3 regions of the Schleiferilactobacillus harbinensis genome follow, and region 1 is predicted to be linked to each of the others. Evidence: riboswitches for the same ligand, from Rfam matches in the RefSeq annotation. Region 1 holds a riboswitch; each other region holds the start of a gene.
What was found. Region 1 has a riboswitch for thiamine pyrophosphate ahead of FMM01_RS14860 (ECF transporter S component). Riboswitches for the same ligand answer to the same signal wherever they lie in the genome.

Region 1 (10,633 bases):
GAACCCGCCGATAGCCCGGCCAACGTTAACGATCAAATTGTTTGCCGTAGCCCGGATGTGGGTGGGGTACAGGCGGGAAATGATTGCGCCGTAACCGCCGAACATCCCGTTGGAGAAGAAGCCCAATACGGCACCGGCGAGGATCAAGGTAATTTCATTGGCCGCCAAAGTAATCAAGAAGACGGAGACGGCGGACCCCAGCAGGAAGATGGTATAGGCCATTCGCGGGCCCAGGTAGTCCAGGATGCTGCCGAAGGTCATCATGCCGATGGACATGCCGACGATGGTGGCAATCATCCAGATGGAAGAACCGGATACGGTGATCCCCAGTTGTTTCTGCATGATTGTCGGCAGCCAGTTCATCAAGCCGAAGTAACCGGCAATTTGGACCACGACCATGAACATCAGAGCGATGGTTTGGTACGCCTGCTTCTTGCTGGTGAACAGCTGGCCCAGACTGATTTTTTTCTTCCCCTCAGCGGTGTGCTGACTCTCTAAGAAAACCGGGCTTTCCTGCAAGTGTTCCCGGACGATGAAGGCCAGGGCAACAGGCACCAGGCCGACCAGGAAGAGGGCGTTCCAACCGAAGTTGGGGATGATCAAGGACGCCATGACAGCAGCGAAGATCGCCCCGATTTGACCGCCAATCGCGGCCACGCTGGTCATCCGGCCAACGTGCTGTTTCTTGAAATTCTCAGCGATCAGGGTAATCCCGACGCCATACTCGCCACCAGCGCCGATGCCGGCGATGAAGCGCAGGATATAGATGACCCAGATGTTTTTCGCAAAGAACATGGCCGCCGTGGCAAAGGCAAAAATAAAGATCGTATGCGAGAAGGTCTTCACCCGTCCGATACGATCCCCTAATAACCCGAAAATCACTCCGCCCACCAGCATTCCAAGGTTGGTGATCGAAGAAATGAGCCCGGCCTCAGCGCCACTGATATGTAAGCTGGCGATCATTGGTGCCAGGGCAAAAGATAAGAACATGACATCCATATTTTCCAAAGCAAAACCCGCACTAGTCGAAACGATGGTCCGTTTCTGATTGCGGGTTAAGTTTGTACTGTTAGTGTTGTATGATTCCACGGTATTGGCCTCCAAATGCATGCTCACTGACATGCGTTATTTATTGGCGCACTGTTTGCACAGATTGCTTGACAATGATTGTGCCACATATCCGCAAGCGTTGCAAGGCAGTGTGAAAATTTTCTCACGCAATCGAGAAATGATTACCACGGCCGGAGACCGAATGCGGCGGCGCAGTAAATGACGATCAGGACACCCGCCAGACCCCACTGCCACGCCGGCATGGGGTCGGCAATGAGTTCGGTACGCGGGGCGTTTTCAGTAAATCCCTGGGACGTCATTGCTTCGGCTAAATCGTTGGACCAATTCAGGGAAACTAAGACGATGCGCAGGTACAGCAGGGGGTTCCACAGGCGCAGATTCTCGCCGCGCATCAGGGCGGAATACTGGATTCGGCGGAATTCATGGCGCACGCGATCGGCCATATTCAGCGCGCCCAGCAAGCCGAAGACAAAGGCATTAGGCAAATGAAAGTGCAGGTGCAGGCTGACCAGCCAGCGCTGGGTGCTGACGGTCATGGTGACGATCATCCCCAGCAGCAGATAAGCGTACACCCGGCTGCCATACATCCAGGCCAGGTGCCAGCGGTCGACGGTGCCGAAAAACCAGAAGGAGATCCAGCTGCCGAAGGCCAGGGGCAGGGCGATGAGCAGAATGAGGCTCACCTTGCGCCAGGAAACACGCAGCGCAATGAGATAGAGCAGTCCCAGACCAGCGACAATGGTGTTCAGCCATACGCTCTGGGCGAAGGTCAGCGGGAACCCGATACCGATCATGATCAGCGTTAATGTTGCCGCGTTCAGTCCGCGGGGCGTATCTGCCGTTTGAGTCATCAAGCCGCCTCCCCGGCGATCAGCTGCAGCTGCTGGTCAGCCAAACGCAATTCGTAATCCATGAACGAGACGACGCCTTGCCGTTGATGGGAAACAACCAGCGCACTGAGCTGCAAGTCATGGACGGTCTGCTGCAAGAGAGTCAGGACTGCTTGCAGCGATGCCTGATCCAGGCCGGCAAAGGGTTCGTCCAGCAGCAGCACCGGCTGGCCCATGATCAGCATGCTCAAAACCTGCAGCTTCTTTTGCTGGCCGCCAGACAAGGCGTAACTGACGTGGTCCAAAACAGCCGCCAGATTCAGCCGGGCTGCCGCCTGGGCGATCCGTTCCGCAGTCCAGTACGTCGGGTGCAGACTGTGTTGAGCAGACAAGGCCAATTCATCGCTGGCTTGGATCCGGATGAACTGATCCGGGCTGTTTTGATACACTTCTGCCACCTGCAGGGCCCATTGCTTCAGCTTGTACTGCTTGGCGGGCCGGTCTTGGTAACGTATGTCACCGGCATAGCGGCGCTGGCGGGTCAGGGCGGCGAACAGTGTGGATTTGCCGGCCCCATTGTCACCGGACAGCAGTCCCAGCTGGCCAGCGGGCAAAGTGAACTGCGCGGCCGTAATCAGCGGCCGGTCCCCGACGGTGAGGCTTAGGTCATGCCACGCCAGGGGCCCCGTGGTCAGCGGCCGGCCCTGAACGGGGGTCGCGGGGGTCGTTGCCGGCAGCGCGGCCGGTGATTCCTGAAGCAGCGTACGCTGGGTGCCGTCAACGTGGTACAGTTGATCCACTAAGCCGGCGTAACCGGACAGGTCATGGTCGGCGAGGATGATCGTCTTATGCTGGGTGCGCTGCAAGGTTTTGAGGTCGGCCAATAATTGCGTTCGCCCCGCCGCGTCGACATTGGCAAAGGGCTCATCCAAAAGAATCAGTGAGCTGCCCAGGGCTAATACACTGGCCAGGGCGACCCGCTGCTGCTCGCCGCCGGACAGCGTTTCCAGCGCCCGGTGGGTGAATTGCGTCAAGTGCAGATCGGTGAGCACCGTTTGAATGCGCCGGTCGATTTCTGGCGGACTCAGTTGTAAATTGGCCAGGGCAAACTGCAACTGTTCCAGCACCGTGCGCATGGCAAACTGCCGACTGGGATTTTGAAACAGCATCGCCACGTGCGCCGCCCGCTGGAAAGGCTGCAGCGTGCTGATCTCGGTATCGTTCACCGTCACTTGGCCGGACTGAATAACGCCGCCGTATTGCGGATACAACCCGGCTAACAGTTTCAGCAGCGTCGACTTGCCGCTGCCGGAGGGCCCCGTCAGCAGGTTGAAGGTCCCCGGTTCCGGGGCAAAGGTCAGATCTTGAAAAATCGGCGGCGCATCTTCAGCGTAGGCAAACGTCAAATTGGTTACAGCAAAGTGGTCCATTTACTTCAACAATCCTGTCTTGGCCACCAATTGTCTGATCCAGTAAACCAGCACGCCGGAGAAGAAACCGATGGAGACAAAGCGAATGATGAGCAAGGTAATGTTCATGGTTGGGGTATAGGCCTTGTAGCCGCTTTGGAACCAATCCCAGGCGAAGGTGACGATGGTAGCCCCGATGGTGGACATGAGCAGGCCTAATTTTTCCCAATTCTTGTAGCCGGTGGCGGCGAAGCCCAGTTCGTTGCCGATACCCTGAATGAAACCGGAAATCAGGTCGGCGGCCCCCCAGCTGGAGAACAGCATCATTTCCACCGCGGCGGCCAGTAATTCACCGATCACCGACGCACCGACTTTGCGCAGCAGGACACCGGCTAAGGGACCGGCCATGATCCATACGCCGATGGTCATATCGTTGGCGTAGGGCTTCAGCGGCGTCGCGGCCAGGGCGTAATACACATAGCTCCACAGTTGATAAATAATGCCGAAGAAAACACCGATGAGGGCTAAAAAGATAACGTCCCGAATGGTCCAGCGGACTGGATTCACTTGGGCAACTTGGCTATTTGCATGTTGCATAAAATAATCACTCCCTGTGTTTTTGAAACGATTGGGAGATAAAAAACGGTCTTTCTCGCCGAGAGAAAGACCGAATGGCAAAAAGAATAACATGAGCTCCCTCCGCTGGCATTATCCAGATCAGGTTCATGGGTTTCTCTCAGCCACTAATGGCACCCCAGCTCGTTTCAATTGGCTACAGTTTAGCCCGGATTGGGCTGGGGGTCAACTGTTTTCATCGTACTCAATTAATTTAAGGGACTTTTCAATTGATTTATCCAATTTTTGAGGCATTCTGCGGGCTATCTGACCTTACGATATGGCATAATTTGTTGAAGGAGTTGAAACATTTATGGACAAGAAAGACAAGCAAAACAATCCATATAGACCATTGGAACGCGACCCCCAACAGTTAACCATCATGGGGGTTACCATGCCCAGCAAAACCGTCTACGACGAACTGGTCTTTGCCATCACCAACCAAATGTACTCCGGCTACGTCCCCACTGTCGCTGATGTGCAGCACCTGCTAAAACACTACGGGGAACTACCATCGGCTCAAGAGATCCTCAAATGGTAGTTCCCCGTAGTATGGCGCGCTATTAGAATAGATCTGGGTGGTTTTCTTTGACCCAGGCTAACACATCTTTCGGGTTAACTTTTCCTAAACCGCCGCCGCGCGGATTTTCTGCACGCCGCTGGCGTCCAGCTTTTGCAAAACACCATCGCGCATTTCATAAACGGTATCAACCGTATCCAGTAACCGGGTGTCGTGGGTGATCATCACCACACCCCGGTTCATTTTGTGGGCAATAGTGGCCAGCAGTTCGGTGACCTGTAAAGCCCGGCTGGTATCCAGACTGGCGGTGGGTTCGTCGGCCAGGATGATCGGCGGGTCGTTATACAGCGCTCGGGCGATAGCCACCCGCTGCCGTTCGCCGCCGGAGAGTTCCGCCGGGTAGCTGCGGGCCAAGTCGGTGATGCCCAGCATAGTGAACAGCGAATCCATTGACATGGCGTGCTGCTTGTGGTGGTTGAAGCGGTCCACCAGGGCTAATTGATCCTTCACGGTGAGGAAGGGAATCAGGTTGCTGCCCTGGAGCATGAAGCCGAAGGTGTTGAAGCGCAGGTCGGTGCGCTGGTGTTCGCTGTAATTGGTGGTATCCTCTCCGTTGATCAGGACCTGGCCGCTGGTAGGCTGCTGCAGGCTGCCCATGATCGTCAGCAACGTCGTTTTACCCGAGCCGGACGGACCGATGACTGTGGCAAACTCGCCTGACGATAATGTGAAGTCGGTGGGATGCAGGGCCGTGACCGCAGTGTGGCCGCTGCCGTAAACTTTGGTCACTTGTTTCAAATCAATTAATGCCATGATTATTCGCCTCCAATAGCTTCCAGCGGGTCGATGTGCAGGATCCGGCGCAGGGAGAATAGACCGCCCACGAGGGACATCACGATCAAGGCCGCGGTGATGATCGCCAGCAGCAGGGGATCGGAATAGAACGGAATCGTTTTAGGCAGCCACAGCGCCGTCAGGGCTAATAGGCCGATCCCAATACCCACGCCGACGACGGCCAGGACCAGGATTTGCCAGAACAAGGCCGCGACGATGGCGCTGGTACGGATTCCTTGGGCGCGCATGACGCCGTACATGCCGATTTTTTGAATCGTCAGGATATACATGAAGATCCCGATGATCAACAGTGTAATGCCGATCATCGCCCCAATCATCAGCATGAAAGTCATCGTTTGGGCCGTGTAGCCGGGGATGTTGGTGATCAGCGCCGCTTTGGTTACCTGTTCCGTGTTTTTCGGCAGGTTCTTCAGCTTTTTTGGACTGACAACAGCTGACACGTTAGCAATTTGTTTTTGCCCGAATTTGATTTGCCGATATGTGGCTAAACTCGTGTAGAATACAGGTACAGTGGCAAACCGGCGGTCGTGGGTCAGCCCGACGATGCGGTATTTTTGCGTACTGCCATTCAGCGTGATCCGGTCCCCTTGTTTGACGCCGTAGTAGGTCACGCTGTCGTCGGCCAGCACTTCGCTGTTCTTCGCCGGCAGCCGACCGCTGGTCACCTTGGGGCGTAAGCGGCCGTCAAGGTTGATACCGAAAATGTTGCTGTTCAGCTTCTTATTGGTCGTTGGGTTTTCCGCCACCACGGTCATTTGGCCGAGCAGGCTCGTGCCTTTTTTCGCCGCATCGGTATACTGATCTTTGGTCAGCACCGAGCTGAGCAGGTTCTTGTTGGCATACTTGGACATGAGCACGTAATTCCCCGGCAGCGCGTCGATTGCGGTCCGGTTATTCCGGGCCAGACCAGTGGCTAGACCAGTGAGGAAAAACACCAGGTAAGAAATGAGCACAAAGGTCACGATCACTAGCAGGTAGCGGGCTTTATTGTGCATAATTTCTTTAATTGCCAGAAACATAGGGCAGACCTCCAATCTCTTGTGTGGGCCTATTATACCACCTCATTTATCAGTTGATAAACGAAAAGGACTGAAAAATAATTGAACTTACGAGAAAAGCAAAAACAGGACACGATGCAGAAAATCCTGCGCGCGGCCCAAGCCTTATTCATGACCCAGGGTTACACCAGCGTCACCACCCGGGCCATCGCGGAAGCCGCCGATGTGCGGCAGCCTTTGATTTATCATTATTTCGGTACCAAGGAGAAACTCTATCTCACTGTCGTGATGCACGTCAGTGACGCCATGGCCGCCCTGATCACTAAGGCTACCGCTGGGTCGGCGAGTTTTGCCGTCAAGCTGCAGCGGCTGGGCCATCAGCTCACCAATCAAGACCCGATGGATCTGCAATTGGTGCTGCATGATGTATTTCAAATGGGGCCGGCTGTCCGGCAAACCGTTGTCGCTGCTTGGGAAAAGGGATTTTTACTGCCGCTGGATGCTTTTTTTGCCGCCTACCGGGCGCAGCTGCAGCCGGCTTATGCCATTCGGGATATTACCCTCTATTTTCTAACCATCCTGTCGGCTTTTTTGCCCATGCCCGCCATGCGTCAGCGTTCTGGCCGGCTGACACTGGACACGGCGCTGGTCATGTTCCGTACCGGCGTGGAGACTGTTTGAAGGAACTGGTATAATGAGGACAATTTACTCATTATAGAAAGCGGGACGCATGTGACACAACTTTTCTTCGATTTTGACGGTACGATTGCTAACTCTGAGCAAGGCATCGTGGCCGGTATTAAATACTTTGTCAAAAAAATGCAGTTGACGCCGTTGACCAATGATCAGTATCGGTTGTTTATCGGGCCAACGCTGAGCGCCAGTATGCATCAGTTTTACCCGACTTTAGATAACACGGCGGTGAAGCAAGCAATTGATTTGTATCAGGAGTATTATGCCGATCAGGGCATCTTTGAAATGCAGATTTATCCTGGTGTGATTCCAGTTTTGCAGCAGTTGCACGCAGCGGGCTTCACCATGAATGTGGCTTCCACGAAGCCGGAAGCGATGATTGACCGAATCGTCCAGCATTTTGATTTGAATCCTTATTTCAGCGGGCTTTACGGCGCTACGATGGACGAATCCATCCGCAGTTCGAAGACTGACGTATTGGCCTATGCGTTGAAAGAAGCAGACGCGGCGGCCAGCAACAGCATCATGATCGGTGACCGCAACACGGATATGATCGGCGGTCGCGATAACGGTGTGCCGACGATCGGCGTGCTGTACGGGTTCGGCGATCGGTCGGAGCTCAGTGCAGCGGGGGCGGACGTGATCGTGAGCCAGCCGCGGGATATTCCGGCGGGGATTGAAGAGATTTTGGTCGGCAGCGTGAAATAACCACCCTTGACCAACGCCCTAAAATGTCGTATGGTATTGAACAAATCAAACAAGCCACTTTAACCGAGTCCTGCGAGGCTCCGAAGTGAACGGAACAGACCGGTATTCGGTCTGGGGAGCTTTGGCGCGCGGAATAGGCCAAAGCTTTTTTTGTAGGCAAGACCGGTGAAGGGGCAACAATTGGCAAAGGATGGCGGATGATGGATAGACCAGTAATTATCGCGTTGGATTTCGTGGATGGCAGCGCGGCGCAGGCACTCTTGGATCAGTTTAAAGGCGAATCCGGTCTTTGGGTCAAGGTTGGCATGGAGCTGTTTTACCGGGAGGGGCCGCAGTTTATTACCCAACTCCGGGACAAGGGCTATCACGTCTTCTTGGACCTGAAGCTGTACGATATTCCCCACACCGTCCACCAAGCCATGCAGCAAATCGGCCGGCTGGGCGCGGAATTGACCACCGTCACCGGCCTGGGCGGCGCGGACATGATCCGCGCGGCGAAAGAGGGTCTGCTGGAGGGGTCTGCTGAAGCCGGGACGAAAGCACCGAAACTGCTGGCTATTACCCAACTCACCTCCATGGACGAACGGGCGATGCACTGCACGATGCAAAACGACGAGTTCTCCCTGCTGGATTCCGTGGTGCACTTGGCGCAGCTGGCCGCCACGTCTGGGGCGGACGGTGTCATCAGTTCGGCACTGGAGGTCGGCAAGATTCATGACGCCACCCCCAGCGGCTTCCTCACTGTGAATCCCGGTATTCGACTGGCTGCCGATGCCCGGGATGACCAGTCCCGGGTCGTCACGCCGCAGCGGGCCGCGGAACTGGGCAGCGACGGTATCGTCGTCGGCCGGTCCATCACCCAAGCCAGCGATCCGCTGGCCGCTTATCACACCATCCGCCAACAATTCGAAGGGAGTACCGTCCGCTAATGCAAACTAATGAACAGATCGCCAAAGACTTACTGGATATCCAAGCCGTCACCCTCGCCCCGCACAAGCCTTTCACGTGGGCCAGCGGGATCAAGGCCCCCATTTATACCGACAATCGGTTGACTATCGGCTACCCGGAGATTCGCGGCCGGATCAGCGCGGGGTTGGCCCGGCTGATCATGACGGAATATCCGACCGTTACCGACATCGGCGGCGTCGTCACCGCGGGGATTCCCCATGCCACCAGTACCGCCGACCGGTTGGGCCTGCCGCTGCTGTATGTGCGGTCTAAGCCTAAGGATCATGGCGCGGGCAAGCAGGTGGAGGGGCACGTGGCCCAAGATGCCCAAGTAGTTCTGATCGACGATCTGATCTCCACTGGCGGCAGTGTGCTTAAAGCGGCGGAGGCCGTGGAAAAAGCAGGCATTAAGGTACTCGGTGTCGCCGCCATCTTCACGTATGAATTGCCCGCGGCGACGGAAAACTTTGCCAAGGCGGGGTTGCCGCTGCACACCTTGACTAACTATACGACGCTGATCCATCAAGCCGAGAAGGCTCATATTTTGACCGCTGAGGAACGGGAATCGCTGTTGACCTGGCGGGAAGACCCGTGGGCGTGGAAATAGACTAATTGATGCGTTAAAAAGGACGATTGCTCGGCCATGGTGCTGGCGGGCAATCGTCCTTTTTGTTTGTGCTGCTTGGCCTATTGAGCCGCCTGAGCGTTCTCCGGCAAGCGCACACCAATCGTGTTCTTCTTATGCAGCATATTGCTCCGCAACTGGCCGCAAGCGGCGTCGATATCGCCGCCGTGTTCTTTGCGGACGACGCAGTTGATGCCGCCGCGGTAAACAATGTCGTGGAACTTGGCAATATTCTCTGGGGTGCTGCGGCTGTATTGGGGATGTTCCACAACGGTGTTGTAGGGGATCAGGTTCACAAAAGCCAATTTCTTGAATGGCGTCAGCAGTTCCACCAGTTCATGGGCTTCTTTTGGATGGTCGTTCACATCATTGAGCATGATGTATTCAAAGGTGATCCGCCGATTAGTGGTCGTTGTGTAGTAATCAATGGCCGCAAATAATTTCTCCAGCGGCCACGCCCGATTGATGCGCATGATGCTGCTGCGCAGGTCGTTATTCGGAGCGTGGAGCGAGATAGCCAGATTGACTTGCAGGTGCAGGTCGGCGAATTCCCGAATCTTATTAGCCAGCCCAGAAGTGGATACGGTGATGTGGCGGGCACCGATATCCAAACCGTGCTGATCATTAATAATATGAATGAAGTTGATCACGTTGGTGAAGTTATCAAACGGTTCGCCAATGCCCATCACGACAACATGGCTGACCCGCTCGCCCTCGCCGGCGGCGTCCAGGTAATGCTGGACCTGCATGATCTGGGCGACAATTTCGCCGGCCGTCAGGTCCCGCTGCTTCCGGATCAGACCGCTGGCGCAGAAGGTACAGCCGATGTTGCAGCCGGATTGGGTGGTGACACAGACCGAAAGACCGTAATCCATGTACATCAGGACAGTTTCGATGAGCAGCCCATCGGCCATCCGGAACAACCATTTCGTCGTTTTATCCGTGGCCGTCAGTTTCTGCACCACGGTGAGCGGGCTGAACGTAAAGTTGTCGTTCAATTGCGCAATCAGGGCATCCGGCAGGTTCTTCATTTCCGCAAACGAAGTCACCCGGTGCTGATAGAGCCATTCCCAAACTTGGGCGGCACGATATTTTTTCTGGTCATTGGCCGCCATCCAGTCCTGTAATTGGGCTTGGGTGAGACCGTAAATCGAATTCTGCATAATTTCCTCCTTGGGACGGCTGTCCCACCTCAACGTACCTAAGTATGCTTCAGTCTACCGGGCTGGACCAATAATTGCAAGGCCGGAAAGCCCTTTCGCCCGCCGCAGGAATCCCTTATACTGAAGATAAATCAGTATGTGAAGGAGAATGCGAAATCATGACGACATTGCGTGACGATTTTTTCTGGGGTAATTCCA
Region 2 (10,633 bases), 1.4 Mb from region 1:
GCAAAGATGACGGAAAAGGAAGACTCGACAATTTCCAAGGCATCGTAGAATCCGTTGACCCCAATGGTGTGGACATCATTCGTCAGCCAAGAGGCATAGACTGCCGGTGATTGGCTGTGAAAGACTTCGTAGCTGGTATTGCTCAGCCGAGCGGTGATGTCTCGGCGAATAGCGGTATTCATCAGTTGCCGGCAACGCGAAAACTGATATTGCTGCACGCCCATTAGACCGCAGTACAGGGCATAGGCCGCGGTCATAAGCCCCACCCAGAGAAAAAATTTAGGAAACTGGCCGGCTACCAGTGCCGTCAAGGCATTGGCGCTGCCAATCCCGTTGGCGGTCTGCATCACCGCCATGAATAGTACGATGATCACTAATAATGAATTTGGTCCCTTAAATTCCCAGAGATAGTGCCGTAAATGCTTATCCATGCTGATCATCCTCTCGTTTATCTTTTGTTTGCGGAAACCAAAAAAGCCGTCAACTGTGCGTCGGCAGCTGCGGCTCAAAAAATAAACGATGGATGATAGGCACCACAAAAAGCAGGTGCCTTAATCCCACTTACTCAGAGGATTAGGCTGCCGATTCAATTTTCTGGCGTGCATCGGCAAAGAACACCAATGCAAAACGAGAGAAAATCTTTTCGCGCAGCATCATGGGACAACCCTCCTCTGATTTATGATGGCCTAAAGATACCACCAACAATGATAAAAGGCAATATGAAAATTAAAAATAGTTGTGAAGGCCCTGTGAGCACGCGCCTGTCCCGATTTCAAGCTGTTTTACCGCCATTATGCTATAGTAGATAGGTCAATATTCGAGGAGGAAAGATTTTGGAACGCGAAACAATCACCGACCTAGGGGCGGTTTTGGCCGGCTTCATTGCCGGCGCGGGGTTGCTGCCGGTGTTTACCCGGTTTTCGAAACGGCGGGCGGCATCGCAGAAGGTGGAGGCTCAGGCTCAGCAGCGGTTGGATCTGCCGGCCAACGATGGCAATTTTTCAGTCAAACAAATTCCCACATTATACGTCCACGGATTCCGCGGCGGCGCCCATTCGACCCAGCAGATGGTGGAATCGGCGGCCAAAGCGACCCGCCAGGACAGCTGGCTGCAGGTCACTTACGAGGGCGGCGGCAAGATGTCCTACGCGGGGAATTGGACCAACGACCCGCATCCCATCGTGCAGGTGGTCTTTAAGGATAACTGGGTCGGTACCCGGTTTATTTCGCGTTATTTAGAAAAAGTCCTGCCCGCCCTGCAAGAACGCTACGGCTTCACCCAATACAATGCGGTGGGCCATTCAGTTGGTGCCACAGCGCTGGTGTTTGCCGAAATGCGGAATTACGATAATCCGAAGTTTCCCAAGCTGAATAAGCTGGTCCTGGTGGGCGGTCCCTTTGATGGCGTCGTTGCGTTGGGCGATCTGCCGAATTTCAACCGCTTCACGTGGAGCGGCCGACCGATTTTGATGAACCCGACTTATTTAGAAATGCTCTTGAGCCGCAATCGGTTCCCAAAAGATGCCAAGGTGTTAAATGTGTTCGGCAACCTGAACAATGGGACGAATACGGACAAGTACATCACCGTGATCTCAGCCAAATCGATTCGGTATATTTTGGCGCCCATCGTTAAGTCCTTCAGTGAAATCGAAGTTCGCGGCTTGCCGGGGGAACACAGCATGCTCCATGATGACTCGCTGGTGCTGAATAAGATTAATAAGTTTTTGTACGGTCAGCCGTAATCTGAAGGGCCTTGCCAAGCAATCCAGTTATGGTATGATAGCTTTTGAAAAACTAAATGAGAAACCACACAAGGGGGAGCCATCTGGCTGAGAACGAGTAATCGGACCCTTCGAACCTGTTCGTTAATGCGAGCGTAGGAATTGTGCGTGGTATTGAAAAATACCTCCTTTGTGCTTGGAAACTCAAACATTAGGGAGGCTTTTTTATGTTGAAGAAGAAGATTACCCTCGGCGGTTTGATCGAGGGCGCCATCATGGCCGCGCTGGCCATGGCGCTGAGTTATATTCCCCATAGTATCGGCGGGTTGGGGATTCAATTGCAGTGGGGCTTGCTGCCGTTGATTCTGGTTGCTGAGCGGCGGGGTTGGCAGGTGGGAACAATCGCCGGTTTGATTTGGGGCTTGCTGGATGCCATGCTCCGCGGCGGCAGCAATCTGTTGAACCCGCTCCAGATTATCATGGAATATCCGGTCGCGTTCGGTGTCCTCGGTCTGGCTGGCTTAGTGGCCCTGCCGCTGCGAGACGCTTTGAAGGACCGCAAGTTAGGCATGGCCGTGGGCTATATTTTCATTGGCGGCCTAATCGGCACCATTGCCAAGTATTTCTTCCACTTCATTGCTGGGGTCTTCTACTGGGGTCCTTATGCCCCCAAAGGCTGGAATGTGTGGCTGTTCAGCCTGTATGTTAACGGGATCAGTGCTGTTTTGGGATTGATTTACGTGGCGGTGGTCCTGGGCGTACTGGCCTCCATCGCACCGCAATTATTTGTGGTATCGAATCGGAATCGGCATATTGAAGAGGCTCATTAGTTAATTTAAACAAAGCAGATAATGCCCGCTGTGGTCAGTAATTTGGCTATGGTGGGCATTTTCTCTCTTGAATCTGGTATAGGCCGGTTCGAGAACATCACTTTTTTAATTTGCTTAGTACGGCAATATGCTGGTTTGCTGAATAAATCGCTTGCACAAAAGCAATTTAACGGCACTGACGATATTATTGACTATGCTGATAGTGTTGGGTGATTGGATAATCAGTTAAGAGAAAGGGTGGGCACCATGAAAGCTAAGATAATGACAGCATTGCTGGCGGTGGCGGCTGGATTAGGCATTACGGCGGCCATGCCCAGTACGACGGCCAGCGCGGATACCGCCGGTTCAGTGATCGTTTACGATGGAAATATTGACGGCGTCGTGCGGGTGTTCCAAGGCCAATTACCGCCCAAGACGATGACTTATCGGCAAACATGGGACGGCGGCCGGTATACGATCAGTGTGACGCTGCAAAGTTACCGTGAAGCTGGCGATGGTCAGTATATTGGAATTTATGCTGGTGAGCTGCATCGGTTGGGCGAGCGGCCGGCGGAGTGAGGGCCTGACAGCCTCCGCGTAAACGGGCTCCGGCCGACAGCGGCTAGGGCAGAAGGGTGAAGGACCAGTAAACCTAAGCGCGGGTTTTCTGGTCCTTCGCCCTTCTGCCTACGCCGCTAACCGTCGGCCTGCGCCCTCTGTACAAAAAGAAGCACCGTCGCCTGGTATCGGGTCGACGGTGCTTACTTTTTATTGTTCAACTGCCAGGGGGAGGCTGGTTGGCTGAACTGTTGGATAGGTTGTTGGGGGAGGAAAATCAACATGAAGAAAAAGTTTTGGTTGCTTGCTGTTGTTGGCAATCAAGTCGAGGACTTACATTAACTGCCTCGCTCTTGACATTTTCTATATTATCTGGAAATTGCGAAGAATTTGTGACGTTTAGGTGGCGTAATTTCGAAATGTGGTCTTATCTGGAATTCTTGACTTGGCCCTTCGGCAGCGTCAAGGCAATCAGCGCGCCACCGACACCAACCAGCGCGAAGATGAAGAACGTCCATTGGAAGCCGACGACTTGGCTGGGGATCTTCCCTAAACCGGCGTTTTGATTGGTAAACAGCGTCAGCAGGGCAGTCGCAATAGCGACGCCGGCGGAGCCGAACAACTGCCGAGCAGTGGTCGTGACGGCCGTGGCATGGGCGACCAGATCTTCCGGTAAATCATTGGCTCCCATGGTCACACTGGGCATCATGACGAAGGCGTTGCCGCTTTCGATGAAGGCGGCCATGATGATCGATAGGACCAGCAGGCGTTGGCTGGCGGCCCAAATCATCGCGGCCATACCGACGACGATCAGACTTTGGCCGATCAAAACCACCCATTTGCCGCCCATCCGGTCCAGCAAGCGGCCGCTGATCGGGTTGAGCAAAGCTAAGACAACAGCCGCTGGGACCATTGCGAGGCCAGAAACCAAGGCGGACGTGCCCAGCACGTTTTGATAATACAGCGGCATCAAGATCGTTGTGACGATCAGGGCAATGTATGAAATTCCGGTCAGAAAGACGGATTTCGTGTAAATACCACTGGTGAAGACCCGCAGATTCAACAACGGCTTATCCCGGTGCAGCTGGCGATAAATGAACCAGGCAATCGCCAGGACACTGGCCACCAGCAAACCGCCTAAAAGACCCCATTGTGGATCAGCGGAAACACTTTCGGTCAGCACGTATAGCACGCCGATAAAGCCCAAGCCCAATACCACGGACAAGCCGTCGATCTCACTGGGATACTGACCGACGACATCCTGAATCGCCCAGGGAGTCAGCAGCAAGACGATGGCCATGACCACCAGGAATAGGACGAAGAGTCCGCGCCAGCTGGTGAAATTCAAAACGACCCCCGACACGATGGGCCCGACTGCCAGGGCACTGCCCATGATCAAGCCCGCCAGCCCCATGACGCTGCCTCGGCCAGGGACGGGCGTGATGATCAGCAGAACAGTTTGGTACGATGGAAAAATAATACCGACGGCGACGGCCTCCAGCATGCGGCCCAAAACCAGGACCCAAAACGTTGGCGCCACGACGCAGAGCAGGGTGCCGGCACTGAATGTGAGCACGACACTGACAAATAATTTCTTGAATGGAATGTTATGTAATAGCCACGGACTCGTGGGAATTAACAAACACATGACCAGCATGAATCCAGTGGTGAGCCATTGGACCATGCTGGCCGGGATGGCGAATTCACGCATGAGCGTGGGGTACGCCGTAGATAAGGACGACTGACTGATGGACATGCCGAACGTGCCCAGCAATAGTGTGCCGATAAAAGCGGTACGCTGCCGGCCATTGGTCAGTTGGATATCGTGAGTTACCATGAAAATCACCTCGAAACTAGCATAAGCTATTTTCATGACCGTTTCAATAATGATTCTAAACTGGCACCGATTGCATTTTTCTGCAACCGGCTTCAGCATCTGCTAAACTGGAATGAGAATGGTTCAGAGAGGAAGAAACGATATGTCAGATCTCGTAGTCATTGATGTGGGCGGGACGTCGATCAAACACGGCGTACTGCATGATGATCAGCTGGTGAGTCAAGGCAGTGTGCCGACCCCTAAGGATTTAGCGGGGTATTATGCGGCCCTGACGGCCATCGTCCAGCAGGCCAAAGCAGACTATGCACCAGTGGGCGTGGGTATCAGCTCACCGTAAGAGGTCGTTAAACGGGCGTATATGAAAAAGTGGCGCAACCCTCTAACATAAGGATTGCGCCACTGCTGTACTCGAATTATTTATTCGTGGCAGATCTCCTGCACTTTCGGTGACCAGGGTAAATAGTCCTGTAGGACCGTCAAGTCCCCGGGCACCGGCAAATTAGGTAATGCCGCAAACAAATAGTTCAAGTATTGACGAAGGTCGAGGTGATTTATCTCTGCAGTTTTGAGCACACTTAATAAGATGCCCGTCGCTACGGCGCCGCGTTTGCTCTGTGAGAAGAGCCAATTTTTGCGGCCCATCACCAGCTCTTTGACGGCTCGTTCGGCCCGGTTATTGGATAACTCCAACCGGCCGTCTTGGAGAACCGCCCGTAATCCTACTTCATGGCCCAGTGCGTATTCAACTGCGCGACCAAGTTTGGATTTCGGTAAGTAACTGTCACCCAATTCAAACAACCATTTGAAGAAGGCATCCATCTGCGGCTGGAGGTGTTCTTTACGCTGCGCAAGTCGCTCAGTTGCGGGCAGGCCACGCCATCCCTGTTCCAAGTGGAACATCTCATTACAGTATTGCCGACCAATGGGTGCCAATCCGGTATCACCACCGGTAACCGCTTCGTCGAACTTCCGCCGGACGTGCGCCCAGCAATAAACATTGGTCAGATCCGGCAACCGGGGATACACAGCATAGCCATCGGTCTGCAGGTATTTCGTATATCCCTTAAGGAAGCGCTCAGCTTCGCCGTACCCGCGGGTGTCGCCGTGGTCATACAGGATAATTTGATGCTCCGCAAACTTGCCTGAGGTGTAAACCCAGTAATAGGTCTTGGCCTTCTTGATGGCGAGCACCCGGTAGGGCGTCTCATCGGCGTGAATGATATCCTGGGCCAGCAGTTCTTGATGCATCAAATTGTAGAGCGGCCGCAGATATTCTTCGGCTGCCTTGATAGGCCAACCAGACAGGGCTTGCCGGGTAAAATCTGCGCCACGATTATGCCAGAGCTTTTCTTGCCGGTAATCCGGCACTTTATAGATAAATTTGGTCAAGATTGATTCGGTCACGACCGCATTTGAAGCCATACTGTGGGAGATCACGGGCTTCGGTACGTCTGCTTTCTTGGTGATTACCTTACCGTGGTCTTGTAAACACTGCTCGTTAGTGCAGACGTAAGTGTGCTGGTAAACAGTGGTGGCCAACAACTTAACGGGGACAAAGTCGACCTCTTTACGTACGGCTGTCCGCCCAATATCGGCCATCATCTTCCCACATCCTGGGCAAATCTGATCTTCAGTGTCTAAAGTATAGTCGCGAGTGTTTTGTGGTAATTGACTCAGGTCCATCGATTTTCGGTGAACCACTTTCTTAGGGCGTTTCTTGACTGGCTCGTCTTCGCCACTCGCCTTGGCGACCGCTGCTTGTTCTTCCTGGGTGAGCACGTGTTCGTTGAAGAGGTTGGTTTGCCCATCGGGCAAATTTTGGCTGGATTCGCGGCGACGACCATAGAGAACACGTTTCAATACGGCCAGCTGCTCCTGCATCTGTTGGTTTTCGTGGAGTAAATTTTGGACGATAGTCCGTAATTGCTCGGGGGTGGCATCTGCGAGTGCAATGCTATTTTTTGGGTCGACCAATGTGTGGCCCTCCTGAATTATTGATTATTGGATTATATCATTTATAGATCATAAAAAGGAAGAGGTAATACCAAATTTCATTTGGCATCCTCTTCCACATTTAATTGGTATATCCGACCCTGCGGTCATGAATGGTACGCCTCTCAATAATACTTAGACCAGTGATCAATCGTTTTAACTGGTAATGGCTTAGTCGTTGTACGTCGGACCGGTTGCGGGGCCATTGCAGGTGGCCGTTCTCGAACCGCTTGTAATAGAGGACGAAGCCGCTGCGATCCCAGTAAAGGGCCTTGAACCGGTCCCGCTGACTGCCGCAAAATAGGAATAGTGAGTGGTCGTACGGGACTTCGTTCTCACCATAGAGTTCCCGCAGTGAGGCAGCTAAACCGTCAATTCCTTTGCGGAGGTCAGTCTTGCCACAGATGATGTAGATGTTAAGTTCTTGGATATTGGGGAACATTACCAGTCAACTCCTGTAAGACGATGTGCCGAGTGCTCCGATCAGCACCATTATAAAAAATCACTTCGGCATCTTTGAGCTTGATTCGAGCAGCTATCTGGGGCTTCCCACCAGTGCTGGGTGTCCGATCTGTCATTTGAACCGGCACAATATCTTTAATTTGAACCATAAAAAGCCTCCTTGTGCACTTGATGACTCAAGCATACAAGGAGGCTACGGCGCGAACCATATACCCGTTTAACGACCGCTTACAGCTCACCGGGGGCAGTGAATAAAAAAACTGGCGTCATTGAAGGCGCCAGTGCGATTCCGTATATTCATAATTTTCCGATTATTCCAGAATTGGAGAAGCACTTTGGCCTGCCCGTCAGTATGGAGAACGATGCCAATTGTGCCGCCTTGGCGGAACTGGCCAGCGGGGCCGGCGCAGGTACCAGCAATCTCTTATTCATTGTGATCGGGACCGGTATTGGCGGCAGCGTCATCGTCAATCATCAAGTAATCCACGGCCGCCATTTATTTGGCGGGGAATTCGGCTTCATGCTCATGGACAGTCACAATACGCTCAGTGATCTGGGCTCGCCGGTGCACATGGCAGAACGCTACACCGCCCGGAAAGCGGACGGCAAAACTTATGATGGCCAGGCCGTGTTTGCTTTGGCCCAACAGGGCGACGCCCTTGCTCAGGAAGAAGCCCGGACTTTCTACAAGGCACTGGCTACGGCAATTTTCAATCTCAGTTATGCCTTTGATCCGGATAAGGTGATTCTTGGCGGCGGCGTGTCCCAGGCTGATTGGCTGATTCCGACGCTGAAGCGGTATTTGCAGGATATTCTGGACGAAGTCAAAATCGCGCCCTGGATGCCGGAATTAGCCCTGGCCCATTACCGCAGCCAAGCCAACTTGATCGGTGCCGCAGTGGATTTCCGCCAGAGCCGGCCGGAAGGCGGACAATCAATCAGTTAGGGCATCACAAAAATATAGATCAGCGTTAATGCACCAACGACGGCCCCCAGTAAGGTGAGGACGAGCCGCCGTTGGTGTTTTTCTTTGCTCATGTACAACGTGTAGCAGATCGTGGTCAGAAACATCGCGATCAGGCCGGCCAATAAAATGGCAAAACCGCGGAACGCCGGGTTGGCAACGATAATGGCACTGACCAGACTGGCCACGCCGAATACGGCACTGACTGCGAACCAGCCAACGGCATGAGTGGATTCCATAGGTATGCTTTCTTCCCTTCTCATAATACAAAAATATAGGCAGCAACATACAGCCCGTAAACGACCACCAGGGCAATCCCTTCTTTGTTGTCGATCTCGTCCCGGGAGCCGTCAATGATGAACCATCCTACTAATAATAGGACCAACAGCAGCATGGGGAAAGTCACGAAGTAAAAAACTTTAGGCAAATATATGGTGGCTGGCGAAAAAGCGATCGTCAGGCCGTTTACCAGCAGCAGATTCATGACGTTGGCCCCGATGATGTTGCCCAGCGCCAGACCGCCAAAGCCGCCTTTGGCTGCGTAATAAGCCGTCACTAATTCTGGAAAGCTGGTGCCCAGCGCGACCACTGTAGCGGACACGATGGCGTCACTGATATGCAGCCGGCCAGCGATTTCCACGCTGGCATCAACCAGCGCATTGGCACTGATGGCAATGACCAGACCGGTGCCGATAATCCAGAGCAGGCGGACCCAGGTCGCTGTTTTTTTATCCGGCGGTGCCGGTACCGGCGTACTGGCTGTTTTCTTTTTATCCTGATTATTCTGGCGAATGATCAGGTACAAATAGGCGGGAATCAGCAGCAGGAAAACGATCCCGACCCAGCGGGGAATATATCCTCGGCCAGACATTAGGGTCAGACAGGCGGCAAAAATCAGCAGCAGGGATGCGGTGAGCAGCAGCTGCACCCGGGAGAGATTGTGCCGCGCGACCGGAATCGTCCCGGCAATAGCCCCGACGCCCAGCACAATACTCATGTTGGTGATGACGGAGCCGGTGGCGTTGCCCACGGAGAAGTCGGTCACGCCTTGAAAGATGGCGGACACAGCGATGGCCACTTCAGCCAGGGTGGTGCCTAACGCAACCACGGTGGCGCCGATGACGACGTCTGAGATGCCGGCATCCTGGGACAAGTGGATCGCGTGATCCACGAGAATATCCGCCGCCCGGGTGAGGAGAACGAGGGTCAAGAGAAAGATCGCAACGAGGCCCCACATGGGGAGGGTCGTGATGAATGCGGTCATAAAGGCACTCCTTTGTTATTTTCTTAACTTAATTGTACCATCCTGCCCGGGTATGGTGTGGTGTGGGCGGATGTATGAGCAGTTATCAATGTTCCCACCGGTCGGACTGTTATACTATGGACAAGGAGATGAGCAGATGGTGCCCAAAATGATGCGGGCGATTGCGGCTTTCCAAACGTTGCCAATTCGTGATGAAGCGAGTCTGCAAGATGTTTGGCTGCCTGTGCCGACGCCCAGACCGAATGATGTACTGGTTAAAATCTTGGCGATCTCAGTCAACCCGGTGGATGTGCGCATTCGCCATGCGCTGCACGGCCAAAAGCGGCCGCATGTTTTGGGCTTCGATGCGGTGGGGGAAATCGTCCAGTTGGGCGTCGATGTGCGGGACTTCACCGTCGGCGACCGGGTCTTTTATTTTGGTTCCACCCAGCGCCCGGGCAGCAATGCTGAATATCAGCTGGTGGATTATCGCCTGATTGCCAAAGCCCCCCAGCGTTTGACGCTGGGCCAAACCGCGGCGCTGCCGATGACCGCCGTCACCGCTTGGGAATTGCTGTTTGAACGAATGAGTATCCCCGCCGCGGCGCATGCGACCCATGGGTCCATGCTGGTGATCAATGCCGCCGGCGGGGTGGGCAGTATTTTGGTCCAGCTCGCCCAGTGGGCCGGTCTGGACGTGATCGCCGTCGCCAGTCGCGTCAACTGGCCCTGGCTGCAAAAATACGGAATCCATAAATTAGCGGATTATCATAGCGATTTAACTCCGCAAGTCCAGGCTTTGGGGTACGATATGGTGGACTACATTGCCACCCTGTATGATCCCGTACCTTATTTTGGGGCAATCGCAGATTTGATCGCACCCATGGGCCATGTTGGCTCAATCGTGGCCACCGATGATTCATTGCCGGTGGCCTGGCTGAAGAACAAATCCGTTAGTTTGGATTGGGAATATGTTTTTTCTAAAAGTGATTACGCTTATCAAATGGCGACCCAGGGCCAGATTCTGCAACGGCTGAGTGCCTTGCT
Region 3 (10,633 bases), 1.4 Mb from region 1:
TGATTCTCGGGTGTTTGATCTACTATCCCTTTGCCAAGGTTCAGGACCAGCAGTATTTGGAATCTGAATTGGAGGCCCAACAAGCGTGAAACCATTAGAGCAGAAATTTGAACAGCGGCTGGACCGTGATTGGCCAGCGATTACCGCCGCCCTGCGGCGCTTGATCGCCGTGCCGTCCGTAGAGGGCCCAGCAGCGCCCCGCGCGCCCTTCGGTGTCAACCCCCGGCAGGCGTTGACCACTGGGTTAGAAATTGCCCAAGAAGCCGGCCTGACCACCGGCCTGGCTGGGGACGCCGTCGGCTGGGGCGAATACCGTTCGCCAGCTGCCGCCACGGATGACTACGTCGGCATCGTCGGCCACTTGGATGTGGTGGCTGCCGGCAGCGGTTGGCACACCCCGCCCTTCGAGTTAACGATTACGCCGACTCAGTTCTTAGGCCGCGGCGTTTTGGACAACAAAGGGCCCTGGTTGTCTGCCCTCTGGGCCCTGCGCTGGCTGGCGGAAGACGGCGCCCCGCTCAAACGGCCCGTCCGCGTTCTCGCTGGCAGCAATGAAGAAAGCGGCAGTCAGGATATTCCTAAATACCTGGCCGAGCAGCCCGCGCCCATTTGGGGCTACACCCCCGATGGCAAATATCCCGTCGTCTACGGCGAACGGGGCATCCTGCGAGGCGCGATCACCTGGCCCATCGACACTGCCGTGCTGGGTCCGCAATTCGCCATCAGTGGCGAATTCTCCCCGGCCATCGTTCCCGACCGGGCCGCCCTCACCTTCCCGGATGGTCATCAAGAACACTTCCACGGGAAGAAAGCACCCAGTAACGCGCCAGAATTAGGCGACAATGTTTTAGATCACCTCACTGCCGCCGGTACCCAGCTGCCCGGCGGCGCCGGCGACTTGTTCCAGTGGTATCAAGCGCACTTTGCGGGGGCCTTTGCTGGCGAACACGCCAATATCCGCTTCACCGATCCGGTGAGCGGCGCACTGCAATTAACGCCGTATCGTATTGCGCTTTCTGGCGACCACCTCACTCTGGCCTTCTCCATCCGTTATCCCTTAAATACGACGGAGGACGAAATTGTCAGCAACTTGCGTGGCCTGCTGCCGGCGGGGGCCGCCTTGACGGTGACCAGCCGCATGGCCCCGGTCAAACACGACCCCCACAGCCCGTTCATCCAGGCTTTGGCCAAGGTATACACCGATATCACCGGCACCGATGGTTCACCGGTCACCACCACGGGCGCCACTTATGCCCGCAGTATGCCCAACATTGTCGCTTTCGGTCCTTCCTTCCCCGGGCAAAAGGGGATCGCTCATAAGGAAGACGAGTGGCTGAATATTAGCGATTTCCGCCGCATGCTGGTGATCAATTACCTGAGCATCCAAGCCCTCGCAAACCTATAAACGTTGACACCGAATAGTTTTCACTATTCGGTGTTTTTTAATAGGCGATGTGCTACACTGTACGTATGAACACATGAGCATACATTCATATGTTAGTGAAGCAATATTTCGAGAAAGCAGGTGTTATGATGGCCCATGTTCATTCTCAACCCACGCCGCCGCAGGATCATACGGCGGCCTTCAAATGGGGCATTGGTTTAAACGCCGCCTTTATCATCATTGAGGGCGGGGTCGGTCTCGCGATGGGGTCTCTCGCTCTGGTGGCCGACGCTGGTCACAACCTTTCTGATGTCTTAGGGCTGGCCATTTCCTGGGCCGCGATGGCCCTCAGCCAGCGCGCGGCCACCAAGAAATTCACTTATGGTTACAAGCGCTCGTCTATTCTGGCCGCCCTGCTGAACGCCGTCATTTTACTGGTGGCGATCGGCGGAATCATTATTGAGGCCTTGCAGCGTATCCAGCACCCAGCGCCGGTCTCCGGTTGGTCCGTGATCATCGTGGCGGCTGTTGGGGTGGTGATCAACGGCTTGACCGCTTTTCTCTTCCTTTCTGGTCAGAAACACGACCTTAACATTCGCGGCGCCTTTCTCCACATGGCTGCCGACACCGCCGTCTCCGTCGGGGTCGTCATTGCCGGCTTCGTGATGCTGTATACCGACTGGTACTGGCTGGACCCGACGATCAGTCTGATCATCGCGGTGATCATCCTGATCACCACTTGGCATCTGCTGATGGACGCCGCCCGGCTCTCCTTGGATGCCGTACCAAAGAATATCGACTTGGATAAGGTGCGGGAATCGCTGCTGGCAATCCCCAGTGTAATTGAGATCCACGACCTGCACATCTGGCCGTTGAGTACGACGGAGAACGCCTGTACCGTCCATCTGGTGCGCAACACCATGGCGGATAACAACGCCTTCCTGGAACGCTGCGACCGGCTGCTCACGTCCCAATACGATCTTTGTCATGTCACCACCCAGGTTGAGCTGGGCCGGCTGACCGATGAGTCCACGGATCATTCAGTGTAACGACCGGATACAAAAATGCGGACCGCCTGAGTTTTAGGCGATCCGCATTTTTTCGTCCGGTTATTCCCGGTACTTCGTCACTTTGTCCGCAATCGTCAAACCCTTACTCTCCGGGAAATAGTTGATCTTAACGTACACCATCTGCGCGTCGGCCCCAGCTTTCACGGCCACTTTGGGCACTTCTTTGACAATGTCCATCAATTGGTCGTAATCGCCCTCCAAGCTGGTTTCAAAGGCACTGACATCGTAAGTGACGCCGGTGGACTTGATATAATCGAGCACCTTATCCACAATGGCTACCACTTTCTGCTTATCCGGATACATGGGCAGTACTTGAATCGCAACACTGGCATTCATCTGTCAATCACTCCTTGGGGAATAGCAAAAGGCCCTGACCGCCGTCAAGATCACAGCTAGCCAGGGCCTTACACCACATGAATGCGGACTACCATCCGCAACTCCCTACGCCAGCATGATCTGACAGGTTCAAAGGGTCGCGGGTCACACCCGCCTCTCAGCCGCTAACGCGACTCCCCTGCTATTCGATTTTTTTATTCCCCAACAGAATACTCGGAAATGGGGCGTGGCGCAAGCTAGGAAAGGGAAACGTCCCGGCGGTTGAAGATGTAGTCGGCGATGAGGTAGAAAATTGCAATATAGATCACTAAGCCAATCAGCCAGCCCCAAACATTCAGGGCCGCCGCCCCGGTTGCTTGCGAACTGGATAACGGATTATAAGCCATCAAATTGAACGGATTCCACTTGATCCAGTACCACTTCTTAGTCGTCATCAGCACGTCCAATAGACCGCTGAAGATACCAAGCACCAGTTGCATCAGAATACTGAACGTGATGGCCAGCCCTTGGGACCGCATCCCTGCTGCCAGCACAAAAACCATCGACAGGTAGAACATACTGCTGAGCACATTCACCCCGACATCAGCTAGGCCATAGAGCCAAGAATTCATCCCATGGCCGACCACTTTATCCAAGCCGCCGAAGCCAAAGAACGCCCCGGTAAAGAGTGCAGCGACTACGTAGATGGCCAAGAGTGAAACAACCAGATATGCAAAGCTCGCTAACAGTTTGGAAAAGAGAATGGCATGGCGGGAATACGGCCGAGTCAGTAAGATTTTGATCGTGTTTTTGGCAAATTCTTCAGTAATGATGATGGCCGTCATGACAATGGCAAAAATCACGACAAAGGCGGCCCCGCTGGAAAAGATCGAGGAAAAAGCATCCGCGGCCTTGATTGCGCCAGTACTGCCGCCAGTTGCGGCACCGTTGGTCCCAACTGTGAAGCTGGTGTTCAACGCCTTGGCGCCCCAAGCGGTCAGACCAGAGATAACCGCTGCGATCAGCAACAGAATCCAAGATGACTTCTTCGCCCAAAGTTTGCGCCATTCATTGCGAAATAGATTAAACATTGGCTTTCTCCCCCTCCTCTTTGGTCAGCGCCAAGAAGCTCTCTTCCAAGCTGGCTTGCTTCAGCTGCATCGTCGTGACCGGGATGCCGGCGTTGAACAATTCTTCAGCCAGCTGCTTCTGGAACGCATGGGGATCGCCAGCAGGTACCTCAATATCAAAGGTATCGGCCTTGCGGGTATAGCGCATTTGCAGTTTTTGCAAAATGACGACCGTGTCGTCCGGCTTGGCGGTGATCAAGGTCAAGTGGTTGGTGCCGTGGGAAATCAACTCATCCATGGTCCCCTGGTACGTCACCTGACCGTGCTGCAAGACCACCAAATCATCAGCCAGAGATTGAATATCGCTTAAGATATGGCTGGAAATGACAATGCTTGTGCCTTGATCGCGCAAATCACTCATCAGCGTCCGAAAATCATGGGCGCCCGCCGGATCCAAGCCATTGATCGGTTCATCCAGCAACAACACTTCCGGTTTGTGCAAAATAGCCTGGGCAACGCCTAACCGTTGGCGCATTCCCAGAGAATACGTCTTGACTTTGGCATTGCCATGATTGGCCAAACCGACGCGGTTTAAGACTGCGTTAATATCTTCATTGCTGATCTGTTTCCGGCTCATATCTGCCAGGAGGCGCAGATTCTTGAAGCCGGTCAGATAATTATAGAACTCCGGCGCTTCGATCATTGCCCCGACGTGGGCGATGGCCTTGGTGAAGTTCTTTTCAACATCTTCCCCCATGATGGTCACCGTACCGCTGGTCGGGCGCATCAAATGCACCATGATCCGCAGCGTCGTCGTCTTGCCGGCCCCGTTTGGTCCCAAAAGACCCAGGATGCGGCCCTTACCCACAGAAAAAGTCACATCCTTCAAGATCTGAACGTAGTGCATCTTCTTGGATAAATGCTCGACACTGGCGGCGTAGTCTGTCGTATCTGCCATAAATCATACCTACCTTCCAATGAGCCGCTTAATTATTACTCATGGGACCAGTCTAGCAGAAATGGGGGTAGGACGAAACTGATTCGATGCGATTGGTCTTACATTATTGACACATTTGGGGCAGGGTGGCGGGGGTGAGGCTTTCTTTAAAAGGGATGGGGCCGGTCGCGGCTTCTTCTCCTAAACGGGCTCCGGCCGACAGCGGCTAGGGGGTGGCGTTCTCCTCCTAAACGGGCTCCGGCCGACAGCGGCTAGGGCATAAGGAGCAGGATGCATAAAACCTAAGTGCGGGTTTTCTGCATCCTGCTCCTTATGCCTACGCCGCTAACCGTCGGCCTGCGCCCTCTGTGTACAAAAAAACCGCTGGTTGGGGGACCAGCGGTAAAAGGAGTAAGGGTGGCTGACGATTGGGGGATCGTCAGTCTTTTTTTCATGTTCACTTGGGGGGAAGGAAATGAAAAAAGTTGAATTATTGGGGTGGTTAAGTTCTATCTCAACCGTTCTCTATACTAACGGATGTTTATGAACAAAGTGTGAATAACGGAGGTTATTCTATTTTTTACAAAATAGTTTAGCGAAAGTTGGTAGGCACCCGCTGTAAAAGGGTTCCTAGACGAGTATTCACAAAGATTAAGCCAAAGAGAAGCCAAATCCCTAAAAACAGCTGCCTTTTAAGTATCCGTTATTTGTTTGCACGCCGCAAGTAATTTTACTAAACTTTTCCTAACTGAGCTGCACCCCTGCTGGCCGGTACGCACAACGGTCTGGCGCACCGCAAAACACAGCAAAAAGAACGCTGACGAGCGGTCAACGTTCTACAAATGGTTACTTGTGGGTATCGTCGTCGTTCTTCTTAGTCTCTTCGGTCCATTCTTCCCGGGTCAGCATGTCCTTCACGTTCATCTTAACCTCGGTCACCTTCAACCCCGTGAGTTCCGGAATCGTCTTGCAGACCGTGTTCACCACCCGGTCGAAGATGGCTGGCGCACTCTTGCCGTATTCCAGAATGGCTTCAAAGGAAACGGCGACTTCAGCGTCATCAGATACATCCACGCTGACCCCGCGGGTATCGCCGGAGGTGAACATATTCGTCATGTTATCCATCATGCTGCCCTTGAGATCCAAGACGCCCTCGATGTCGCTGGCCGCGTGGGCAGCGACCTTGGCAATTACATTGTCATTGAAGGAGAGTTCCTTGTTCACGCCGGTCATTTGCTTGTTGTCCATCGTTGCTGTGGTCATTTAACATCTTCCTTTCGTTTCTGTCCCTACACACCTTGGGCGGCCAGCTTCTTCTGCCGCGCCAATTCATTATCTGTGGCCTGCTTGCGCCACGCTTCTCGAGTTAATACGTCGCTGACGTGGACGTTCAATTCCACGACGGTGAGTCCGGTCATCCCCTCGATCCGGTCCCGGACCCGATCGCAAATCTTTTGGAAAATCTGTTGGGCATCACGCCCGTATTCCAGGACAATATCCACATCAATGGCAACTTGTTTCTCTCCGACTTCGGCACTAATGCCTTTGGTCAAGTCGACCTGATTGCGGAATTTATCTGCGATATCGTCCAAGAAGCCGCCGGTCATGGCCAGCACCCCGTCCACCTCGCGGATCGCCACCCCAGCGATCTTAGTAATGACCCCATCGGCAAAGCTCAGCGTGCTCACCATGGGTGTCTTGGTTACTGCGTCTTGCGTTGCATCCATTCCCCTGCACCTCTGCTTTCTGTCACTTGCTGACTCAATTCGTTTGCAGCATTTGCTGAATGCGTTTCAGCACTGGCAAGATCTCCCCGCTTTGGAAAGCGCCGATCACCCAGCAAATACCGGCAACGGCAACAATCAATAGGGCTGACCAGAATCCGGCCAGAATGATGGCCGTCGTGATCAGACCGCCAATCAAGGCATATTTCATGGCGCGACTCATTGGTTTCACCATCCTTTTCCGTTTCTGTCCCTAGATCACCCGGGCGTTAGCGGATTTGCCCGGGGCCACGGTGACCCGTACTCTTTCCACCGGAATCCCCAAGGTCGTCTGTACTTTGTCCCGCACCGTCTGTTCGATGTCGGCCCCCAATTGCTTCAGACCCTGGTCGTGGTGGGTGAACGCTTGTACTGTGACCCGAGCTTTTTGGCCCCGATCGAGCAGTGCCACGCGGGCGTCCACCCGAGTCACCGGGTGTTCTGCAACGACGGCCCGTTCCACCGTGTTCGCCACTGCCGTTTCCGAAATGTGCAATTGCCCCTGATTAGTGGCAAAGGTCAATTGATCGGTCGTCGCCTTTTTGAAGAGTATCCGCAACATCGCCCCCAAGAGATAGACCAGTGTCCATAGGCTAAGGATCGCCGCGGTGGTGCCTAACCACGCCTGATCACTCAGCCACCGCCGCAGCGGCATCAGCCAGGACACTGCCGGTGCCGCCAGCACCAGCAGTATTAATGGCGCGATTAAGGCCACTAGTCCCATGAGCGTTAAGATGACTTTCGTCCCTGAACGCATCCCCTCACCTCGCTTTCGTCTTGCTGAATAGAGAAGCCATCGCTTTTCTATCTAATATCAGTCTAACGAAGCGCTTCGCCCACTGGCAATCAGCAGCCAACCAAGGGCGTCGGCACCGGCAGGGCTACAGCGGCATACAAAAACACCCAGTTATCACACGAATGCGACGACTGGGTGTTACTTGTTGATAGAAGAAATTACTTGGTGGGCTTCAAGTCCAGATGCTTGATAATTTCATCCATTGTTTGATCCAGACCAATATTGGTCAGGAACGGCAGGCCGTTAGTGACAGGCTTGCCATTGGGGTTCTTGTATTGGGTGGTGGTGATGACCAAATCGTAGTCATCGGCCATGGACGGTACCTCGGGGATCGAGGCTTGGTCGATTTTGTACTCATCTTTAGGCACACCGCGTTTATCTAACTCTTCTTGTAATTTGCCAATGGCGATCGTGCTGGTGACCACACCGGCACCGCAGGCTACGAGAATCTTTTTCATAATTATGAACACCTTTCTTATTGATGGCACTGACTGCCGTCTATATTATTGCGCATTGGCCTTGGCAGAACCAGTCTTGGCGTCGGCAACGATGTGATGGCGATTCCAGAGAACCAATACCGCGCAGAGGGCAATTCCCAGAATGTAGGCCACCCACTTGTAGTTGGCCACTTGCACCAGCAACCAAGGGAACGGGTCGGAACCGTGGTCAATACTGGAAATCAGAGAAGAGCCCTTGGGGATCGGGAACTTCGCGGCCCGAGCGGCCTTCGTGATCAACGGCGCCAGGTTGGTGCCGATCCACAGACCCAGAATAACGTTGATTGCCCCAATGATGAAGGACCGGAAGAAGTCGCCGTGGACCACGGAAACGATCAGCGGGAACATGAAGACGAAGCCGACCAGCCCGATGGTGGGCAGGAATTGGTTGCCCGGCAGGATGAAGGCAAAGATCAAGGCCACCGGAATCATCAAGGTCGCGCAGGCCAGAACGACGGGACTGCCGATCCCAACGGCGGTATCCATCCCAATGTACAGCTTGCGTTTGCCGGAGAACTTCTTCTGAGTCCAACCCGTGATGGCGTTAGAAACCGGTATGACCCCTTGCAGCAGCAAAGCAGCCATCTTCGGCGTGATGACCATGACCGCAGACAGGGTCACGCCCATCAGCAGGATCTTGCCGATCTTATCCGCGACGTTAACCCCCGGCGCGGCCGCATAGGCGATGGCCCCGATAATACAGCCGATGACGAAGCCCAGCAGGGTCAGCTCACCCCAATCACCGAAGCGCTTGTTGAAGTCTTCGGCGTTCAAGTGAATTTTGTTCACGCCGGGAATCCGCTCCAGGATCCAGTTAATGACAATAGCGCTGGGCACGAAAGAACCGGCATAGCCGTGGGGGATAGAAATCCCGGGCAGGCTTAAGTATTTTTCAGATAACGGCGCCATCCGGTCAGCAATGACCATGATCACGATCATGTTGACGGAAGCCAGGAACAGGCTCAAAACAATGTCGTGGGTCAATTGATAAACCAAGGACCCGCTGAAAGCAAAGTGCCAGAAATCCCAGATATCCACATCGATGGTCTGAGTGGTCTGGGTGAGCAGCATGATGATGTTGATCAAAATGCCTAGGGGAATCATAGAAACCCCGACCGCCGTCCCATAAGCAATGGCACTGGCGGACGGCCAGCCGACATCAATGACTTTCAAGTTGATATGGGCAATGGCAATCATGTTCTTAATCGCCGGATTCATGACACTGGTCAGGATGGACACAGTCGCGTTCAACCCGATGAAGCCGATCCCAACCATTAAACCGCCCCGCAGGGCTTTGGCAAACGGCACCCGCATGCAGAGCCCGAAGATCAGCATAACGATCGGGATCATGACGGTGGGGCCGAGATTGACGATGTACATAATGGCATCGACGATATACTTCATGAGAAAGTACCCCTCTCAAATAGTCTGTTTTATTATTGCGGTAAACCTAATTTGGTAAAAAATATGGTGTAGAACTGGTCCACGCCAACCGTGGAGACCAGTGGCAATGCTGACAGCATATGTTCTGGCATGCCATTGGGCACTACAGTGGTGGTGCAAACCAGATCATATGTATCACCATCCGCCAGGGCATCTTGGAAGTTGCCCTGGGTCAGGCTGATTTGGTGTTGCAAACCGCGCCGGTTGATTTCTTCCTGAAGCCGTTCGATGGCCACTGTACTGGTGACCACTCCAGCGCCGCAGACGATGAGGACCCGTTTCAGCGCGCTCATTGGTCTAACGAGATGCCGGCCAGAGTCTTGTCCAAGTCGGCAAATAACGTATGCGCGTCGTGTTCAGCCAATAACTGGGCCAGATGCTTTTCATCCTGAAACAGAGCCATCGCGTTTTGCAGCACCTGCACTTGTCCATGGGGTTCATGAATGGCCAGCATCATGATCAGACTAACCGGTAATTCTTGATCGGTCAGGGCCATGTTGTGAAATTGAATCGGCTTGGCCAGCGTCGCCACGGCGATGGCGGATTCTTTAACATATTTGGCATCGGCGTGGGGAATGGCCACGTTGATCTTGCCCGCCGGCAAACCGGTGGGGAATTTTTGCTCCCGGGCCCAAACGGCATCGAAGAAGTCGTCGTGCACCTTGCCGGCAGCGTTCAATTTCTCCGCCAAAAAGCGCAACGCTTCTTCGTTGTTGGCGAATGTCTGCTCTGGGAATACGAGTGATTCACTAATTAAGCCCATTGTTGTCCTCCATTTTCATCATTTTAGCCGCCACCGCGGCTAACTCTGCATCCGGTGTCTGAATCAGCCGAGCGCCATTGTTGGGATCCGCCAGCGCTCGCAGCAGATCGCGGAACGCCGGTTGAGGCATAGCGGGATCAAAGCAGGTGATCAGCAGCAGCTGGATCGGTTCGCCGTCCACCCCCGCCCAACTGGCGTCGGCATGAATCGGCACCAGCACCAGTCGCGCGGGGGTAAAGCCCGCCGCCATGTAATGCGGCACCATTAGCCCGGCGCCGATACTGGTACTGCCGAGTTGTTCGCGGGCTAATGCCGTTTCGCAAAATACAGACGCACTCGGCACAATGCCCCTTGCAGCAAGGTACGCGCCCACCGCGGTCAGTGTCGGGCGAAAGCCAATGGTGGTCGTCGGATATACGTCAATGCGCATTGGCTGCCTCCACTTGGTCATTCAGGATGTGCCGCAGATTGGTGCGGTCTAAATCGCCGAATAACGCACTGACCAACAGGACTGGCACATGATCAATGGGCTGGACATGAACAGTGGATAAGACCACGTCCGGATGCCACGTGCTCATATTGTCCTCCGTATATT

Region 2: it holds a riboswitch for thiamine pyrophosphate, as region 1 does, so the genes downstream of both, thiT (energy-coupled thiamine transporter ThiT) here and FMM01_RS14860 (ECF transporter S component) in region 1, are expected to answer to the same signal.
Region 3: it holds a riboswitch for thiamine pyrophosphate, as region 1 does, so the genes downstream of both, FMM01_RS08080 (thiamine-binding protein) here and FMM01_RS14860 (ECF transporter S component) in region 1, are expected to answer to the same signal.

Annotation. Positions count from the first base shown of each region.
Region 1 covers NZ_CP041364.1:3,004,619-3,015,251, forward strand. Annotated here, with positions in the region: gene FMM01_RS14845 (MFS transporter) at 1-1,089, opposite strand, end outside; gene FMM01_RS14850 (energy-coupling factor transporter transmembrane component T family protein) at 1,233-1,922, opposite strand; gene FMM01_RS14855 (ATP-binding cassette domain-containing protein) at 1,922-3,331, opposite strand; gene FMM01_RS14860 (ECF transporter S component) at 3,332-3,907, opposite strand; TPP riboswitch at 3,988-4,077, opposite strand; gene FMM01_RS14865 (hypothetical protein) at 4,239-4,466, shown strand; gene FMM01_RS14870 (ABC transporter ATP-binding protein) at 4,551-5,261, opposite strand; gene FMM01_RS14875 (ABC transporter permease) at 5,261-6,319, opposite strand; gene FMM01_RS14880 (TetR/AcrR family transcriptional regulator) at 6,401-6,979, shown strand; gene FMM01_RS14885 (HAD hydrolase-like protein) at 7,031-7,699, shown strand; gene pyrF (orotidine-5'-phosphate decarboxylase) at 7,900-8,628, shown strand; gene pyrE (orotate phosphoribosyltransferase) at 8,628-9,254, shown strand; gene rlmN (dual-specificity RNA methyltransferase RlmN) at 9,335-10,435, opposite strand; gene FMM01_RS14905 (glycoside hydrolase family 1 protein) at 10,594-10,633, shown strand, end outside.
Region 2 covers NZ_CP041364.1:1,613,941-1,624,573, reverse strand. Annotated here, with positions in the region: gene FMM01_RS08285 (ATP-binding cassette domain-containing protein) at 1-431, opposite strand, end outside; gene FMM01_RS08280 (alpha/beta hydrolase) at 834-1,742, shown strand; TPP riboswitch at 1,805-1,900, shown strand; gene thiT (energy-coupled thiamine transporter ThiT) at 1,949-2,551, shown strand; gene FMM01_RS08270 (hypothetical protein) at 2,798-3,109, shown strand; gene FMM01_RS08265 (MFS transporter) at 3,516-4,925, opposite strand; gene FMM01_RS08260 (ROK family protein) at 5,068-5,262, shown strand; gene tnpC (IS66 family transposase) at 5,343-6,899, opposite strand; gene tnpB (IS66 family insertion sequence element accessory protein TnpB) at 7,000-7,359, opposite strand; gene FMM01_RS08245 (hypothetical protein) at 7,334-7,528, opposite strand; partial or broken gene FMM01_RS08240 (ROK family protein) at 7,588-8,325, shown strand; gene FMM01_RS08235 (hypothetical protein) at 8,322-8,582, opposite strand; gene FMM01_RS08230 (sodium:calcium antiporter) at 8,603-9,607, opposite strand; gene FMM01_RS08225 (zinc-binding alcohol dehydrogenase family protein) at 9,744-10,633, shown strand, end outside.
Region 3 covers NZ_CP041364.1:1,584,997-1,595,629, forward strand. Annotated here, with positions in the region: gene FMM01_RS08065 (PTS sugar transporter subunit IIC) at 1-89, shown strand, start outside; gene FMM01_RS08070 (M20/M25/M40 family metallo-hydrolase) at 86-1,405, shown strand; gene FMM01_RS08075 (cation diffusion facilitator family transporter) at 1,534-2,433, shown strand; gene FMM01_RS08080 (thiamine-binding protein) at 2,494-2,790, opposite strand; TPP riboswitch at 2,876-2,980, opposite strand; gene FMM01_RS08085 (ABC transporter permease) at 3,027-3,860, opposite strand; gene FMM01_RS08090 (ABC transporter ATP-binding protein) at 3,853-4,797, opposite strand; gene FMM01_RS08095 (Asp23/Gls24 family envelope stress response protein) at 5,623-6,039, opposite strand; gene FMM01_RS08100 (Asp23/Gls24 family envelope stress response protein) at 6,066-6,503, opposite strand; gene FMM01_RS08105 (hypothetical protein) at 6,538-6,723, opposite strand; gene amaP (alkaline shock response membrane anchor protein AmaP) at 6,754-7,296, opposite strand; gene FMM01_RS08115 (PTS sugar transporter subunit IIB) at 7,494-7,793, opposite strand; gene FMM01_RS08120 (PTS galactitol transporter subunit IIC) at 7,839-9,236, opposite strand; gene FMM01_RS08125 (PTS sugar transporter subunit IIB) at 9,269-9,568, opposite strand; gene FMM01_RS08130 (PTS sugar transporter subunit IIA) at 9,565-10,038, opposite strand; gene FMM01_RS08135 (PTS sugar transporter subunit IIA) at 10,025-10,468, opposite strand; gene FMM01_RS08140 (BglG family transcription antiterminator) at 10,458-10,633, opposite strand, start outside.